DNA from 3 places in the Caballeronia sp. LZ016 genome. Region 3 is predicted to be linked to each of the others. Evidence: predicted binding sites of a transcription regulator. Region 3 holds the regulator's gene; each other region holds the start of a gene.
What was found. Region 3 encodes FliA, which starts transcription of late flagellar genes. Its sites were predicted from a motif close to CTAAAGTTTNNNNNNNNNNNGCCGNTA; they were not measured.
Positions count from the first base shown of each region.

Region 1 (5,141 bases), 760 kb from region 3:
GACCTACAGCGACCGCATCGCGAGCGGCAGCGCGAAGAACAGCGTGACCGCCGTGCCGGTGCCGCAGGGAACGGCGATTCCGGTGAAGTGAGTACGGCACGCGAGCCGGCGAAGCTGTAGGCTGACTGGATCGGCTATGACTCGTCCGTGCAATGAACTGACTATGTCCAAACGTCTACGTGCCACCATCGTTTTCTACGACGAGGACACGCAACAACTTCAGCTGTGCAACGTGCGGCGGGACGACGTCCAGTCGGCGATCGAGCGAGCGGGTTTCGTCTTTGATGTCCCCACGGATGCGCCGGACAACCGTTCGGCGCCTGTGACCGACGAACACGCCCGACAGATTGGCGGAATGGCGCTTCTTGTTCAGGCTCACGTCCACCCGGAACTGCGAACGCGCTTGCATCTGACTTTGAACGAGCCGATCGACTGGGAGCAGCGGCCCGAGCCGCCAAACGCTGCGAGCTAGCGGACGGCCCGTGAAGCAGGCGCACCGCATCACGCGCCGCACGGACAGACTATCCCGCCGCGTCACGACCGGATATCCTCCGCAACCTGGCAACACGTCACACGCCGTAGGAGGACCATCTTGACCGCATCATCCCCCAGCGCGCTCACCGAATTCGCCGCCGGCGCGCGCGACACCATTCCGATGATGATCGGCGCCGCGCCGTTCGGCGTCATCTTCGGCACCCTCGTCACGGCGAGTCCGCTCGCGCTGTGGCACGGCCAGCTCATGTCGCTCGCGGTGTTCGCGGGATCGGCGCAGTTCATCGCAGTCGGGATGATCGCGGGGAACGCCAGCTTCGCCGTCATCTGGGCCACCACTTTCGTCGTCAATCTGCGGCACATCCTGTATTCGGCGACGCTCGCGCCGTACGTCGCCCATCTGCCCGCGCGCTGGCGCTGGGCGCTCGCCGGCCTCATGACCGACGAAGTGTTCGCCGTCGCCTATGCCCATTATCAGAAGCGCGCGGCGGGCGAAATCGGGCCGCACTACTTCCTCGGCTCCGGCGTCGCGATGTACCTGAACTGGCAGGCGTGGACGCTCATCGGCCTCTTTTTCGGCGCGGCGTTTCCGGGCCTCAAGTCACTCGGCCTCGACTTCGCGATGGTCGCGACGTTCATCGCGATCATCGTGCCGCAACTCGTCGCGGCGCGCTTCGTCACGGCGGCGCTGGCGTCCGGGGTGCTGTCGTTCGCGTGGCAGGACTGGCCCTACAAGCTCGGGCTGCTCGCGGCCGTGCTCGTGGGCGTCGCCGTCGGCATGGTGCTCACGATGATCGATGCGAAACCGCGTCTGAAAAAGGAGCGCGCGCGATGAACTACGTTTTGCTCATTCTCGGCATGGCGCTCGTCACCTATCTGATCCGTGCGGCCGTGTTCGTGCTCGGCGAGCGGCTCGCCTTCCCGCCCGTCGTGCGGACCGCGCTCGGCTTCGTCCCGGTGACGGTGCTGACCGCGATCATCGTGCCGATGACCGTCTCGCCGCACGGCAACGGCGCGGAACTCTCGTGGCGCAATCCGCAGCTCGTGGCCGCGGCGGTCGCGGTCGTCGTGTGCGCGTTGACGAGGCGCGCGCTGCTGACGATCGCCGTATCGCTCGCGGTGTTTTTCTTCTGGCAATTGGTCGTGCTGCGCTAGGCCATTTGCATCGGGTACGACGCGCCTTACAAACGCCCTCAAGTTTCCGGCTCCCGCGCCGATATCAGGTTCGAATGGCCTCCGCTCTGCCTGGCGGCAGGCCGACAGCATCTCCTGCCAGGGGGGCCACCGGCCGCCCCACGCGCGGAACCGGAAACCGACATGCGCCAAATCACCCTTTCGTTGCGCGACGAAACGATCGCTTCGCTGCAACGCGATTTCGAGGCGTTCCTGCGTCTCTCGCTCAAGCTCGACCCTCAGTTCATCACGCCGTCGTTCGAGGACTTCCTGCGTGCGAAGCTGCTCGACAATCCCACGCCGCTCACCGAGCAGGCCGTGCAGCGCATGCTCACGCACGGCCAGTACGCATGGGCCAAGCGCGCGCTCGACAAGGAGTTCCCCGATGTCGTCGAAATCCTCATTCGTCAGGCGGCGGAACACGGCTTCGCATTCGCGATCCGTTCCGACTGGAGCGCCGAGGATCTGTTGAAGGCTTCGCGCGAATGGGCCGCCGCGATCGTCACCGAGGCGAACGGCGATGCGTCGCAGGTAGACGTGCTCGCCTCGCAGATCAAGTCGGCGGCAGTCGATATCCGCGAGGTCGAGGAAAAGATGCAGACACCCGCCTGGCGGCTCGCCGATTCGCTGCGTCAGCGTGTGTACGACGCGAAGGTCGCGGTGGAAACGAACGTCGGCTCGACGGCGCGCGAGAAGCTCGGCGAACTGCGCGCGCTGCTGCGGCTCAACATCTTCTACGGTTCGGTGCAGAAACAGGAAGCGCAGCAGTTGCTCGAATATCTGCGCTCGCTGCGGCCGGAACTGTTCGTCGAAGAGCCCTACGACGGCTTCACGCGGTTTGCCGCGTGGCTGCGCAGCATCTTCGGACACGCGCCGCGAGCGGCAGGCGCGACGCGGGCCTCCCGCTAACGCATCCGGCCGCTACTCCCACATTCCCTTGAGCCGCGCGGCGATATCGATCTTCGCCTTCGCGGCGGCGGCGAGTCCCGCTGCCGTCGGGGCGGCGGCCACGGGAACCGGCGGCCACGCGGCGGCCTCGAAATGCGGCAGCAGATGCGGCGGAATGAAGCGCGTGCGCTGCGCCCACACGTGCCGGTCGCCGAGATTCGTCTGATTGTGGACGTAGAAGCGCTGCGGCGTGATGACGTGCAGGTCTTCCTTCGCCCGCGTCATCGCGACATACAGCAGGCGGCGCTCTTCGTCGACTTCTTCTTCGCTGCCGGTGCCGAGATCGGACGGAATGCAGCCGTCCACGCCGTTCAGCACGAACACGTTGCGCCACTCCTGCCCCTTCGCGGAATGGATGGTCGAGAGGATCAGGTAGTCTTCGTCGATGAGCGGCACGCCCGATTCATCGCTCGTCGCGTCCGGCGGATCGAGCGTCAGTTCGGTGAGAAAGCGCTCGCGCGTCGGATACGTCGACGCGATGCTCTCCATCTGCATGACGTCGCCGATGCGGATGGCCGCGTCCTCGTGATTGCGCTCGAGATGCGGCTCGTACCATCGGCGGATCATTTCGAACTCGGCGGGCCAGCCGGATTCGCGCCCGCACAGCTTCGCCATCAGCCCGACGAAGCGCGGCCAGTCTTCGCTCGCGCGTGCCGGCGCGCTGAACGCCGCGATCGCATCGGCGGGGCGCTCGTTCTGCACGACGCCATCGAGCAGGCGTCCGGCGATAGCCGGCCCGACGCCCGGTAGCAGTTGCGCGACCCGGAACCCCGCGACGCGGTCGCGTGGATTCTCCGCCCAGCGCAGCACGGCGAGCACGTCTTTCACATGGACCGAATCGAGGAACTTCAGTCCGCCGAACTTCACGAACGGAATGTTCTTTCGCGTCAGCTCGATCTCGAGCGCCGCGCTGTGATGGGCCGCGCGAAACAGCACGGCCTGCGATTTGAGCTTCATGCCGCCCTCGCGCGCCTCCAGCACTTTCTCGACGACATAGCGCGCCTGATCGGCCTCATCGGCGACGGAGACGACACGCGGCTTCTGCGCCGATGCCTTGTCGGTCCATAAGTCCTTCGTGTAGCGCTCGGCGGCGAGGCCGATGACCGCGTTCGACGCTTCGAGAATCGGCTGCGTCGAGCGGTAGTTCCGATCGAGCGTCACGGTCGCGGCGGGCGGATCGAAGTGCTGCGGAAAATCCAGGATGTTGCGCACGGTCGCGCCGCGAAACGAATAGATGGACTGCGCATCGTCGCCGACGACGGTGAGGCCGCGCCCGTCGGGTTTCATCGCGAGAAGGATGGTCGCCTGCAGGCGATTGGTGTCCTGATACTCGTCGACGAGCACATGATCGAAACGGCTCGACAGATCGGCGGCGATGGCCGGCTCAGCCGCGAGATGCGACCAGTAGAGCAGCAGGTCGTCGTAATCGAGGACGCTTTGCGATTGCTTGGCGCTGACATAGGCGGCGAACAGGCGCTTGAGATCGGCTTCCCACTCGCGGCACCACGGATACGACTTGTCGAGCACATGGCTCAAGGACGCGCCCGTGTTGATCACGCGCGAATAAATGGCGAAGCACGTGGACTTCGCCGGGAAGCGCTTTTCCTTCGACGACAGTCCGAGTTCGTGGCGCACGAGGTTCATCAGATCGGCGGAATCTTCACGGTCGTTGATCGTGAACGAGGGCGCGAGCCCGACGATCTCGGCGTAATCGCGCAACAGCCGTGCGCCGACGCCGTGGAAGGTGCCCGACCACGTCAGCCCTTGCGCGAGGGCGCTTTTGTTGCCGAGCGCATTTCTCGCGACACGCGACACCCGCCGCGTCATTTCGAGCGCCGCGCGGCGCGAGAACGTGAGCAGCAGAATGCGATGCGGGTCCGCGCCCTTGACCAGCAGATGCGCCACGCGATGCGCAAGCGTGTTCGTCTTCCCCGACCCCGCGCCCGCAATGACGAGCAGCGGCCCGCCGCAGCGGCCCGGTCCATCGACCCCGAATTCGACGGCCCGACGTTGCGCATCGTTCAGCTTCGCGAGATAGGCTGCTGCGGCCTGTTCTTCGGTCTCGGGAGAATCGGCGGCGATGTCGGGAAGCGTGAGCACGAGATTGGATGACGGTAAGCAGTGACGCGACACTGTATATCCATACAACCCGCCCGTGCAAGTCTTTGTCAGGGCTCGGCTTTTGGCCCCAAAAAGACGACGGCCCGGGTGAATAGCCCGGGCCGCCTTCGTACAGAAATGCGCCGCTCAGTCCGCCTTTTTGGCGTCCTTCAGCTTCGCATCCGCGGCGGCTTCGTTCGCTTCCGATTGCGATTCCGTCTTCTTCTTGTCGGCCTTCGCCTGTGCGACGGCCGCGTCCTTGTCGGCTTCGGCCTGCTTCTTCGCGGCCTTCTTGTCGGCGTGCGTCGGCGTCGTGTCGTCCGCCTGCGCGACCGATACCGCGCTCACGCTGGTCAGCGCGCCGACGACGAGCGCCGCCAGCAGTGCATTCTTACGTCGTGTCATGGTGTCCTCCCCTGTGTGGAACC
Region 1 covers NZ_JARTVY010000001.1:1,685,843-1,690,983, reverse strand. The annotation lists gene P9220_RS08005 (CreA family protein) at 1-91, shown strand, start outside; gene P9220_RS08000 (hypothetical protein) at 164-472, shown strand; gene P9220_RS07995 (AzlC family ABC transporter permease) at 656-1,327, shown strand; gene P9220_RS07990 (AzlD domain-containing protein) at 1,324-1,647, shown strand; gene P9220_RS07985 (DUF4088 family protein) at 1,810-2,574, shown strand; gene P9220_RS07980 (ATP-dependent helicase) at 2,587-4,713, opposite strand; gene P9220_RS07975 (hypothetical protein) at 4,861-5,118, opposite strand.
Region 1: a site for FliA is predicted at 1,685-1,711, ahead of P9220_RS07985 (DUF4088 family protein). Genes of this name have one in related genera too.

Region 2 (5,141 bases), 250 kb from region 3:
CGACGGCGATCACAACTGGTACACGGTCTTCAACGAATTGCGGCTGATCGAAGAACGCTCGCACGCCGACGGCAAGCCGGTGCTCGCTTTCATGCACGACGTCTGCTGGCCCGCCGGCCGTCGCGATCAGTACTACAACCCCGCCGCGATCCCCGCCGAGTTCCGCCAGCCGTATAGCTATGGCAACGGCGTGACGCTCGGCAATCCGGGCAAGGTGCGTGGCGGCTTCGGCTCGCCGGAAGGATCGTTCGCTTATGCCGACCACGAAGGCGGCCCGCGCAATGGCGTCTTGACCGCGCTCGAAGATTTCATCGCGCAGTCGGATACCGACTATGTGTATGCGGTGATTCCGCTCGTGTTCGGCCTCGCCGTGCTGATCGAGCGCACGCATCCGTGCATCGAGGCAATCGCGCAGATTCTCGCGCCGTATCACAACAACCCGCTGCTGGCGCGCGTCGAAGAGAACCGCCTCGCGAACTATCTCACCGTGATCGCCGCGCACGCGCGCTGATCCGTCCACCATTCCAACGCCCGCACGCGTCAGAGGAGCATCCTGAACATGACCGACCGCAACATACCGGCCGCAGACCTGATGGCGGCCTGGTCCGCCAAACTCGACGGCCGCAAGGTCGCCACTTTCGACTGTTTCGACACCATCTTCTGGCGCGGCGTGGCCGAGCCGATCGATGTGTACTACGCGCTCGCCGAAGACCCGCTGTTCGTCGCGCATCGCATCGGCGCTCGTGTGCGCACGCAGGCCGAAGCCACTGCGCGCACGAACCGCTCGTTCAGGAACGGCACGTTCGAAGCATCGCTCGAAGAAATCTATGCGGTGTGCGCGCCGCACGCGGACGAGTCCACCGTTCGCGAACTGGCCGAGCGCGAAGTTCAGAAGGAGATCGAAATCGGCTTCGCTTTCGAGCCGGTGCTCGCGCTGATGCGCGAAGCGAAGGCGCGCGGTCTTGCCGTCGCGATCGTCAGCGATACTTACTATAGCGAGGCGCAACTGCGCCGCATCCTGTTCGCGACCGCGCCTGAACTCGAAACGCTGCTCGACCACGTCTTCTGCTCTTCCGAATTCGGCTTCGGCAAGTCGAACGGGCTGTGGCCGAAGATCATGGCGAAGCTGGGCGTGAGCGCCGCGGACATCCTGCATACGGGCGACAACCCGGTCGCCGACTATGCCGCGCCGATGTCGCTCGGCATCGGCTGCGTGCATCTCTTACAACGCGACGAAGATACGTCGAAGGCCGAGCGTCAGCGCCTCATCGCAGCGCGCCTGCTGTTTCCGGCCATCCGCTCGACGCAGGCGGCCCCGAGCCTCTATCACGGCCTGAAGGCGCAGCAACTCACGCGCAGGCAGGACCCGAACGAGCGCGTCGGCTACTGGGCGCTGGGCCCGATCGTCTACAGCTTCGCGCGCTTCATCCTCGACGAGCGCCGCACGCTGAACGCGACCGGCAAGCCGCACAAGTTCGCATTCCTCATGCGCGACGGCCATTTGCTGCGGCTTGCGTGCGAGGTCATGTCGAACGAAGCCATGAGCGATCCGGTCTATCTGAGCCGCTTCACCGCCGTGGCCGTCTCGTTCGATAGCGGCGAGAGCATCCAGCGCTACGCAGGCAAGCACGCGGCATCGCATCCGCTCTATGTCATCTGCGATCAGATGCTGATGCCGCCCGAGCTCAAGAAGAAAGTGCTCGCACGCGCAATGAAGGCGAAGGACCCGGCGCACGAGTTCCGCAGGCTGCTTGCCGAGCGCGCGACGCAAAAGACCATCGTGAGCCAGTCCAACGCGCTGCGCGCACGGCTTTTCCGCCACCTGCAGCGCACCGTCGGCCTGGAACGCGGTGACACGCTGGTGCTCGCGGACCTCGGCTATTACGGGACGATTCAGCACGCCATCCGCGATGTCTTCAAGCGCCATTACGACGTGGATGTCATCGGCCGATACTTCGCCTCGCTCGATTCGCCGGGATCCCATCTCGACCGCCGTGCGCTGATCGATGCAAGCTGGACCGAGGAGAACGTCGTTGAAACGCTTATCGCGCATATTGGCGATTTCGAGCAGATGTGCGCGATCAGTTGCGGCAGCGTGATCGCCTACGAACAGGACGGCACGCCGATTCTCGCCGACGTCAAGAAAGGCAGCATGCAGCTCGAAACGACGCACGCGATCCAGCAAGCGTGTCTGCAGTTCATTCGCGATGTCGAGGCGACGCCCGCCATTCATTTGCCGGCGCTCACGCCCGAACGGCTGCGCGTGGTCGCGGCTATCGAACTGGCGCGGCTCGTCTATCTGCCCGAGCACGAGGAAATCGAGCGCAGCGCGAGATCGCTCTTCGAGCTGAACGTCGGCACCGATATCGCGTTCGATGTAGCCAACGTCGACGCGGGCATCAAGGGCCTGCGCCAGCGCGGCCCGTTCTATATGCGCAGCATCGGCAAGGGCTTCCGGACCGGGTATCCGTCGGAGATGCGTTACGCGGGCATCGACCAGGCGATCTTCCTGATGTCGATTCGCCGTCACCGCCTCGACTTCACGGTCGACGATACCTCGTACCGGCGCATCGATGTCCCCGCGCTGTTCGTGCGCGGCAACGAAAGCGCGACGCAGAGCGTCTCGGCGCGCGCGACTTACGACGGCTTCTATTCGGTCGTCCTGCCGCGTTCGCAATTCGACACCGCGTTGATGATCGGCCGCGAGCTGAGCTGGATGCAGCTCGAATCGGCGACGACATTCTCCGCCGAGTATCTGGATTCGAGTTCCGAATTCGATCGCCAGCGCGCTTTGGAAGCCGGCACCGAGATCATTCTCGACGGCATGGAAGAACGTGAACCGGGCATTTATCAGGTTTCACCGAACGGACTTATTTATCTGCCGGCGGCAAAGGAACAATCTCAGCAAGTGGTACGGCTGATTTTCCGTCCGCTTGCTAAAGCCGCCGCCACGCAAATGGCTCACGCTTTGTAGTTTTTATTCGTCGACCGCAGTCGGGAAAGCCGTCGCAAGAAGGCCAAAAGCCTTGTCGCGCAAGCCTTCCCGGCCGATCGAAAAGACCCGGTGCATAAGCCCTAAAGTTTTTTTCGGGCAGCCCGATAACCTAAGGTAAGGCGGTCAGCGTAAGTTCCAAAACAGCGCGACGCCGTAACTGATGTAGGCGTTAAAGACGCCATACTTTAAAGAGGGAAAACAAGCCATGTTGAACATCAATACCAACACGCTGTCGCAAGCTACGCAAAAGAACCTGGCTGGTTCGCAAAGCGCCCTGTCGTCGGCAATCAACCGCCTTTCGTCGGGCAAGCGCATCAACAGCGCGGCTGACGATGCAGCAGGTCTCGCGATTTCGACGAACATGACGTCGTACGTCAACGCGCTGAACCAGGGCGTGTCGAACGCAAACAACGCAATCTCGATGATCCAGACGGCATCGGGCGGCCTCAGCTCCACGACGGACAACCTGCAACGTATCCGCCAGCTCGCCGTTCAGGCTGCTGACGGCTCGCTGTCCGACACGCAGCGCGGCTACCTCCAGACGGAAGTGAGCCAGCGTCTCGGCGAACTGGATCGCGTCGCGAACCAGACCACGTTCAACGGCCAGGCCATGCTGTCGGGTTCGGTTTCGTCGGTGTCGTTCCAGATCGGCGCAGTGGCGAACCAGACGCTGAGCGTCGACTTCGGCAGCGTTTCGATGGGCTCGACCGGCCTGTTCGGTTCGGTGAGCGTGGACATCTCGACGGCAAGCGGCGCGCAAAACGTGATCGGCTATGTCGACACCGCGCTCGACACGGTCAACACGCTGCAATCGACGCTCGGCGCTGAGCAGAACCGCTTCACGTCGGCTGTCTCCAGCCTGCAATCGCAGTCGACCAACCTGAGCTCGGCACAATCGGCGATCACCGACGCAGACTTCGCACAAGAAACCGCGAACCTGTCGAAGGCGCAAGTGCTGCAGCAAGCCGGTATCTCGGTTCTGGCGCAAGCGAACTCGATGCCGCAGCAAGTGCTGAAGCTCCTCGGCTAAAGCACCTTCACTCACCCCGCTGCGTTCTGGCGGGGTTCAGTGCGCGACTGGGAGGCTTGCCTCCCAGCTTTCGTTAGCGGCGCGCAAAGACGTACCCCGCGCCGCTCACGAAAGCTCGCAACATATAGGCAGTCCGTCCGGAGCATCCGATGACCACCACCACCTCGACCACGAGTTCGACCGACATCAGCGCCACGCTGGCCGCTGCCGCGCAGTCCATCATCAGCGGCGCGACCAATTCCTCGCTCGACGTCTCCACGCTCGTCTCCTCGATCGTCACCGCCAAGACGACGGGCCAGGCCACGCAGATCGCGAAGAAGACGGCGAGCGACAACACGCTGTTGTCCGCCGTGTCGCAGATCAAGTCCGCGCTCTCCTCGCTGCAATCGTCCCTTTCCAGCCTGTCCGACGGCACGGGGCTCGCAGCGTACACGGCGACGGCCAGCGGCAGCGGACTGACCGCCACCGCCGGCACGAGCGCGGTCGCCGGTTCGTATGAGATCAAGGTCAACAACGTGGCGAGCGCGCAGAAGATTTCATCGACGGCGCACGCGGCCACCGACACCTTCGGCGCCGGCACGCTCACGCTGAGTCTCGGATCCAGTTCGATGAACGTCACGCTCGACGGCACCAACACGCTCGCGAGCATCGCATCGTCGATCAACTCGGCGAACGACAACCCCGGCATCAGCGCGACCATCGTGACCGGCACGGACGGCCAGCACCTCGTGCTCGCCTCGAAGACCACGGGCGCGGCGAACACGATCTCGGTGACTGCGGGCGCGGGCGTCGATTCATCGCTTTCGTACAGCGCGGGCAGCAGCAATTTCACGGAAACGTCGAAGGCGCAGGATGCGTCGCTGACGGTCGACGGCACCGCGGTCACGAGCTCGACGAACACACTCACGACGGCCATCGGCGGCGTGACGCTCAATCTCGCGTCGGCTGCGGCGGGCAGCACGCAAACGCTGACCGTGGCGTCCGACACGACCACGGAAAAGAGCACGATCAAGGCGTTCGTCGATTCCTACAACTCCTTCGTGAGCCAGGCTGCGGCGCTGTCCACTTTCGACTCGACGAAAGCCGCCGGCTCGCAAGGCGGCGCACTGCTCGGCG
Region 2 covers NZ_JARTVY010000001.1:676,031-681,171, forward strand. The annotation lists gene P9220_RS03200 (class I SAM-dependent methyltransferase) at 1-511, shown strand, start outside; gene P9220_RS03205 (HAD family hydrolase) at 560-2,974, shown strand; gene P9220_RS03210 (flagellin domain-containing protein) at 3,201-4,025, shown strand; gene fliD (flagellar filament capping protein FliD) at 4,175-5,141, shown strand, end outside.
Region 2: a site for FliA is predicted at 3,076-3,102, ahead of P9220_RS03210 (flagellin domain-containing protein). Genes of this name have one in related genera too.

Region 3 (5,141 bases):
TGTCCTGATCGGGGCTCCGTGGGGTGCTTCGCTCATGCTTGTCTCGTCTCCCGTTTTTTGATTGAGTCGGTTCAGACAGCGTGACGGCTACCGCTTCGCCCTGGCGTCGCCAGGGGCACGGTCGATTATAGACGGAACGTTTAACGGAAGGCGTCGGGGCGATGGAGCGCGTGGCGGGCGTTTACCCGCAGTTCATCGAAGCCCGATGTGGCGCTGAAACGCCCTGACATGGACGGATGCACGGAAAACAGGTATCCTCTCGGATTCGCATGGGTCTTGCTGTCGCCTTCCGGCACCCCGCAAGCAAGATTCTCAGCAGATGCGCCCGTAGCTCAATGGATAGAGTACTGCCCTCCGAAGGCAGGGGTTGCTGGTTCGATCCCAGCCGGGCGCGCCAACGATAATTTGCCTAGCAAGAGTCCACCCTTTCTATTCTTCAGGTATCGGTTTCGTGCCGGAAAGCGGTCTTCGCCTTTCAGGCGGTGACCTGGGGATTACTGAAGTGCCCACGCCGTTGCTGCTGTGTATCGGGAGCGCCCATCGCGCGAAACGACTTCGCCACAACGCGCGATGACTTTTTGCAATGTCCGCCTGCCGGAAGGGTAACATTTCGGCCTCTGCGACGACTCACCACACGAGCCTGACCGCTTCATGGCCATCAAGAAATCAGACCTCTACTCCTTCGTCTGGGCCTCTTGCGATGAACTGCGTGGCGGCATGGATGCCAGCCAGTACAAGGACTACTCCCTGTCCATGCTGTTCATCAAGTGCATCAGGGACAAATACGCCGGTAGCGACAATCTCGCGCCGCCGATGCTTATCCCAAACGGGGCCAGGTTCAAGGACATGATCGCGCTGAAGGGCAAGACCGATATCGGCGACAAAATCAATGCCCACCTCATTCAGCCGTTGATTGACGCGAAGCAAGGTCCTGTCCGACATGCAGGTCGACCTTCCCGCCCTAGAAGAACGACCCGCCAAAATGCGCGCCTTCGAGCAGGGCATGATGCAAGAGCTGGTAACCGGCAGAACCCTGCTGCTACCGACTGCCGACCAAGTCGAAGTGGCCGGCGACAAGCTGAAACCCAAAACCAAGACGCGTGAGGGACACGCCATGAGCGCCATCACACCGCATTACCGTAGCGTGCAGCAATTGCTGCAAAGTCAGTCCTTCTCCATCGACGAGTATCAGCGCGAGTACAAGTGGGAAAAGGAGAATATCGACGAACTGCTATCAGACCTACAAGCCAAGTTCTTCTCTCAGTACCAGGCAGGGGACGAGACTCCGGCAGTGAGCAGCTACGGTGAATACTTTCTCGGCTCCATCATCGTCAGCAAGCGCAACGGCAAAAATTATCTGATCGATGGCCAGCAGCGGGTGACTTCGCTTACGCTGCTGCTCATCTGCCTATACCGCGCGGCGGAAGCACGGGAGTTGCCGGTGTCGAAGACCATGGCGCCCCTGATCTTCAGCGACAACTTGGGCGAGCCCAAGTTCAACCTCGACATCCCCGAGCGCCTTCCAGTTATCCAGGCGCTGTTCCAGGGCTACGACTACAGCCCTGATGGCAAAGATGAGTCCATTCAAACGATGTACGCCCGTTACAGCGACATCGAGGCCAACGACCTGCTGGTCGATCTTGGCGACGCGCTGCCACACTTCATCTACTGGCTCCTCACGCGGGTGGGCTTGATCGAGATCGCCACTGACAACGACAACTACGCGTACGCGATCTTCGAAACCATGAATGATCGCGGCAAACCGCTCAGCCCGGTGGACATGCTCAAGGCCTACTTGCTGGCCCCGATCGAAGACCCGCAAGCCCGCATGCAGGCTAACCAGACTTGGAAGCACGAGGTTCTAGAGCTAATCTCGTGGGGCGGTAGCCACGAGCCCGAGCGCGACGCCAATTGCATCAAGGCTTGGCTACGCGCGCAATACGCCGACTCCACGCGCGAACGCAAGGCAGGCGCCGTGGACAAGGACTGGGAACTCATCGGATCAGTCTTTCACCGCTGGGTGCGCGATCACAGCGTGCAACTCGGCCTGGGCAAGGCACAAGCCAATCAGCATCTGATGGCCCAGAGCTTCCCGTTCTTCGCTAGAGCCTACCGGCGCGTTCTCGCCGCCAGCCGACACTACACGCCCGGTCTGGAGCCCATCTACTACAACGCTCACAACGATTTCACGTGGCAGGGCACGGTGCTGCTGGCGCCGCTCATCGAAACGGACGACGACGACACCGTGCGTCGGAAGCTAGCCGTGACGGCCACCTACCTTGACATCTGGCTGATGCGCCGTGTGGTGAACTACATCCGCGTCGGATACTCAAGTGTGTCGTATGCCATGTGGCTGCTATGCCGCGATATTCGTCGCAAACCTTTGTCGGAGTTGGTAGAGGCGCTGACTAAAAAGCTGGAAGAAGACGACGTAACGTTTGAGGGCAGCGTCGCCAGAGGCCGAACGGGCATTGATGGTCTAGGACTTAATCAATTCAGCCGTCGCTATATCGCTCACCTGTTGGCGCGCCTGACGGCCGCGACCGAGGCCGGCGCGGGCCGCACCGAGTCCTTCGACAAACTAGTCAGGCGGGATGTCAAGAATCCGTTCGACATCGAGCACATTTGGGCCGACGACTATGAGGCTGTGGCCGAGCACTTCGCAGACGAGCAGGAGTTCCAAGAGTGGCGGAACCACGTGGCTTCCCTCCTTTTGCTGCCTGCCGACGTGAACCGTAGTCTGCAAGACAAGTCATTCGCCGACAAGCGCCCGCACTACGCCAAGCAGAACTTCTACGCGGCAAGCTTGGACGCGAGCGCTTACCAGCACCAACCGAAGTTCCAGCAGTTTGCTGCAGAACATCAACTGCCATTCAGGGCCTTCGACACTTTCACGAAGGAGGAACAGCGGACCCGGCGCGAATTGGTAGTCGCATTGATCGAACATGTCTGGGCTCCTGAGCGTTTGCAGGAAGCCGCCTTATGACGCAGCGCCTTCATCCCGAACGCGTGAACCAAGAAACGAATCTGCGAAGCGGTGGCGACTGGAGGTCTGGGTTATGCCACTTCGGAGACCGGAAGAAGCGGACCGGCAACCGATGCATCGAATCCGCTTAGCTTCACGACAATCTGAAGGCGCGCGGCTCTTCAGACGTTCAATCTCTTAGGCGTTGCAGAAGCTGATGGCCGCTGCGGGATCTACCCCCTCAAGCCTCCACCCCCGTCCACTCCTGCTCCCGCAACTTCGCCCGCAGCCTCGCCACCGCCTGGCTATGCAGCTGGCAAACGCGCGACTCGCTGACTTCCATCACCGCGCCGATCTCGCGCAGATTCAACCCGCGCTCGTAATACAGACTCATCAAGAGCTTCTCGCGCTCCGGCAACCGATCGATCGCCTCGATCAGCGCCCCGCGCAAGCTCTCATCGAGCAGCGCCGACAGCGGGTCCGACCGATCCACGCAATACCGGTCCAGAAACGGCTCGTCATCCGCCGAACGATCGAAGTCTTCGTAATAGATCAACTGGCTGCCGTGCAAGTCCTGCAGCATCGATTGGTATTCGTCGAGCGGCAGCTTCATGTGCTCGGCGATCTCCACCTCGCTCGCCGAACGTCCGAGACTCTGCTCGACCTTGTGCACCGCCGATTCCACCTCGCGCGATGTCTTGCGCATGCTGCGCGGCAACCAGTCGTTCGCGCGCAACTCGTCGAGCATCGCGCCGCGGATGCGCTGGCTCGCATACGTCTCGAACTGCGCACCCTGATCTTCCTTGTAACGGCTCGCCGCATCCATCAGGCCGATCATGCCGGCCTGGATCAGATCGTCGAGATCCACGCTCGCCGGCATCTTGGCGACGAGCTGCAGTCCCAGCCGGCGAACGAGCGGCGCGTAGCGCGTCAACACGTCGGACTGCGAGAGTTTGCCTTGGGCGTTGTACATCTGGGTCACCTTTGTCTTGATCACATCGACGCCGTGCTGCTCAATGCATGGCCGGGAAACATCGGCGCCCTTCGCGCCACTTCCCGCCCGCCCTTGTCAGACTCGCCAACCAAAAACTGCACTTCGTTTCGAATTTCCGCATCGCCCGCAAGAAGCGCGGGACGCATCGGCCAGTGAAGAAGCTCCGCCGCAATCTGGCGATAGTCGCGCGCCGCAGCCGTTGCCGGAAACGCCTCCACCACCGAACGCGACAGCTCCCTCGCCCGAGTAATGCGCGCATCCTCGGACACATATCCCGCATGCACGAGCGACACAGCCAGATACCGGCTCGCGACGCCCGACAGGTTCTCGAACGCGACCGCTGCATCGGCCGGGTTCTGCACGTGATTGATCAGCACACGGAACTGGCCGATCGCATGCGCGTAGTGCAGACGCTTCATGCACGCATACGCCTCGGTGATCGCCGGCGCAGCCGCACGCGTGACGATCAGAAAGTCATGCGCCTGCGCCGCGAGCGACGACAACGCGCCATGCCGATCCAGTTGCGTATCGATCAGCACGATGTCCGCCGATCCGTCGAGCAGCGCGCGGCATTGCGCGGCGTCGTGGCTCACGCGCTCCTCGCGAGGCGCGGCGATCAGCGAAAAGCCGAGCGGCGAGCGCGTGACGACGTCCTGCAGCGCGTGGCGGCCGGACATCACCGCGCTCATCGCCTGCGATCCGCAAAGCCCAGCCATGCGGCTCACCGATGTTCCGTTCTGCCGCTCGTCGATGACGAGCACATCCTTGCCATGCACGGCGAGCGCCGCACCGAGATTCACCACCGCCGACGTGCAGCCGATGCCCGCCGGTCCGCCCGCGACCGCCACCACGCGCGAGCCTGCACGCGTCAGCAACCGTCTCAGGCCTTCAGCCTGGTCGAGCACGAGCTTATCCAAAGCGGACCTCATGGAGTTCGGCCGCGGCACGCGCGGACAATGCGGAAAGCAGCGCCGGCACTTCCTCGTCCTGCGGCACGAACGGCGAACCGTCGCGCGGAATGCAGAACGCGCTCTTGATCAGAAAACGCTTGGTCGCCACGTACAGGTTTTCCGGCACCTTCTGTCCGGTCGATACGTAATGCACCGGCAGCTTGTAGCGGATAACCGTGTCGAGCACGCCGCCCAGGTTCGTCGCTTCATCGAGCTTGGTCAGGATGCAGCC
Region 3 covers NZ_JARTVY010000001.1:927,895-933,035, reverse strand. The annotation lists gene P9220_RS04410 (c-type cytochrome) at 1-36, opposite strand, end outside; tRNA gene P9220_RS04405 (tRNA-Arg) at 322-397, shown strand; partial or broken gene P9220_RS04400 (type I restriction-modification system subunit M N-terminal domain-containing protein) at 652-852, shown strand; gene P9220_RS04395 (DUF262 domain-containing protein) at 941-2,986, shown strand; gene P9220_RS04390 (RNA polymerase sigma factor FliA) at 3,207-3,938, opposite strand; gene P9220_RS04385 (MinD/ParA family protein) at 3,959-4,876, opposite strand; gene flhF (flagellar biosynthesis protein FlhF) at 4,869-5,141, opposite strand, start outside.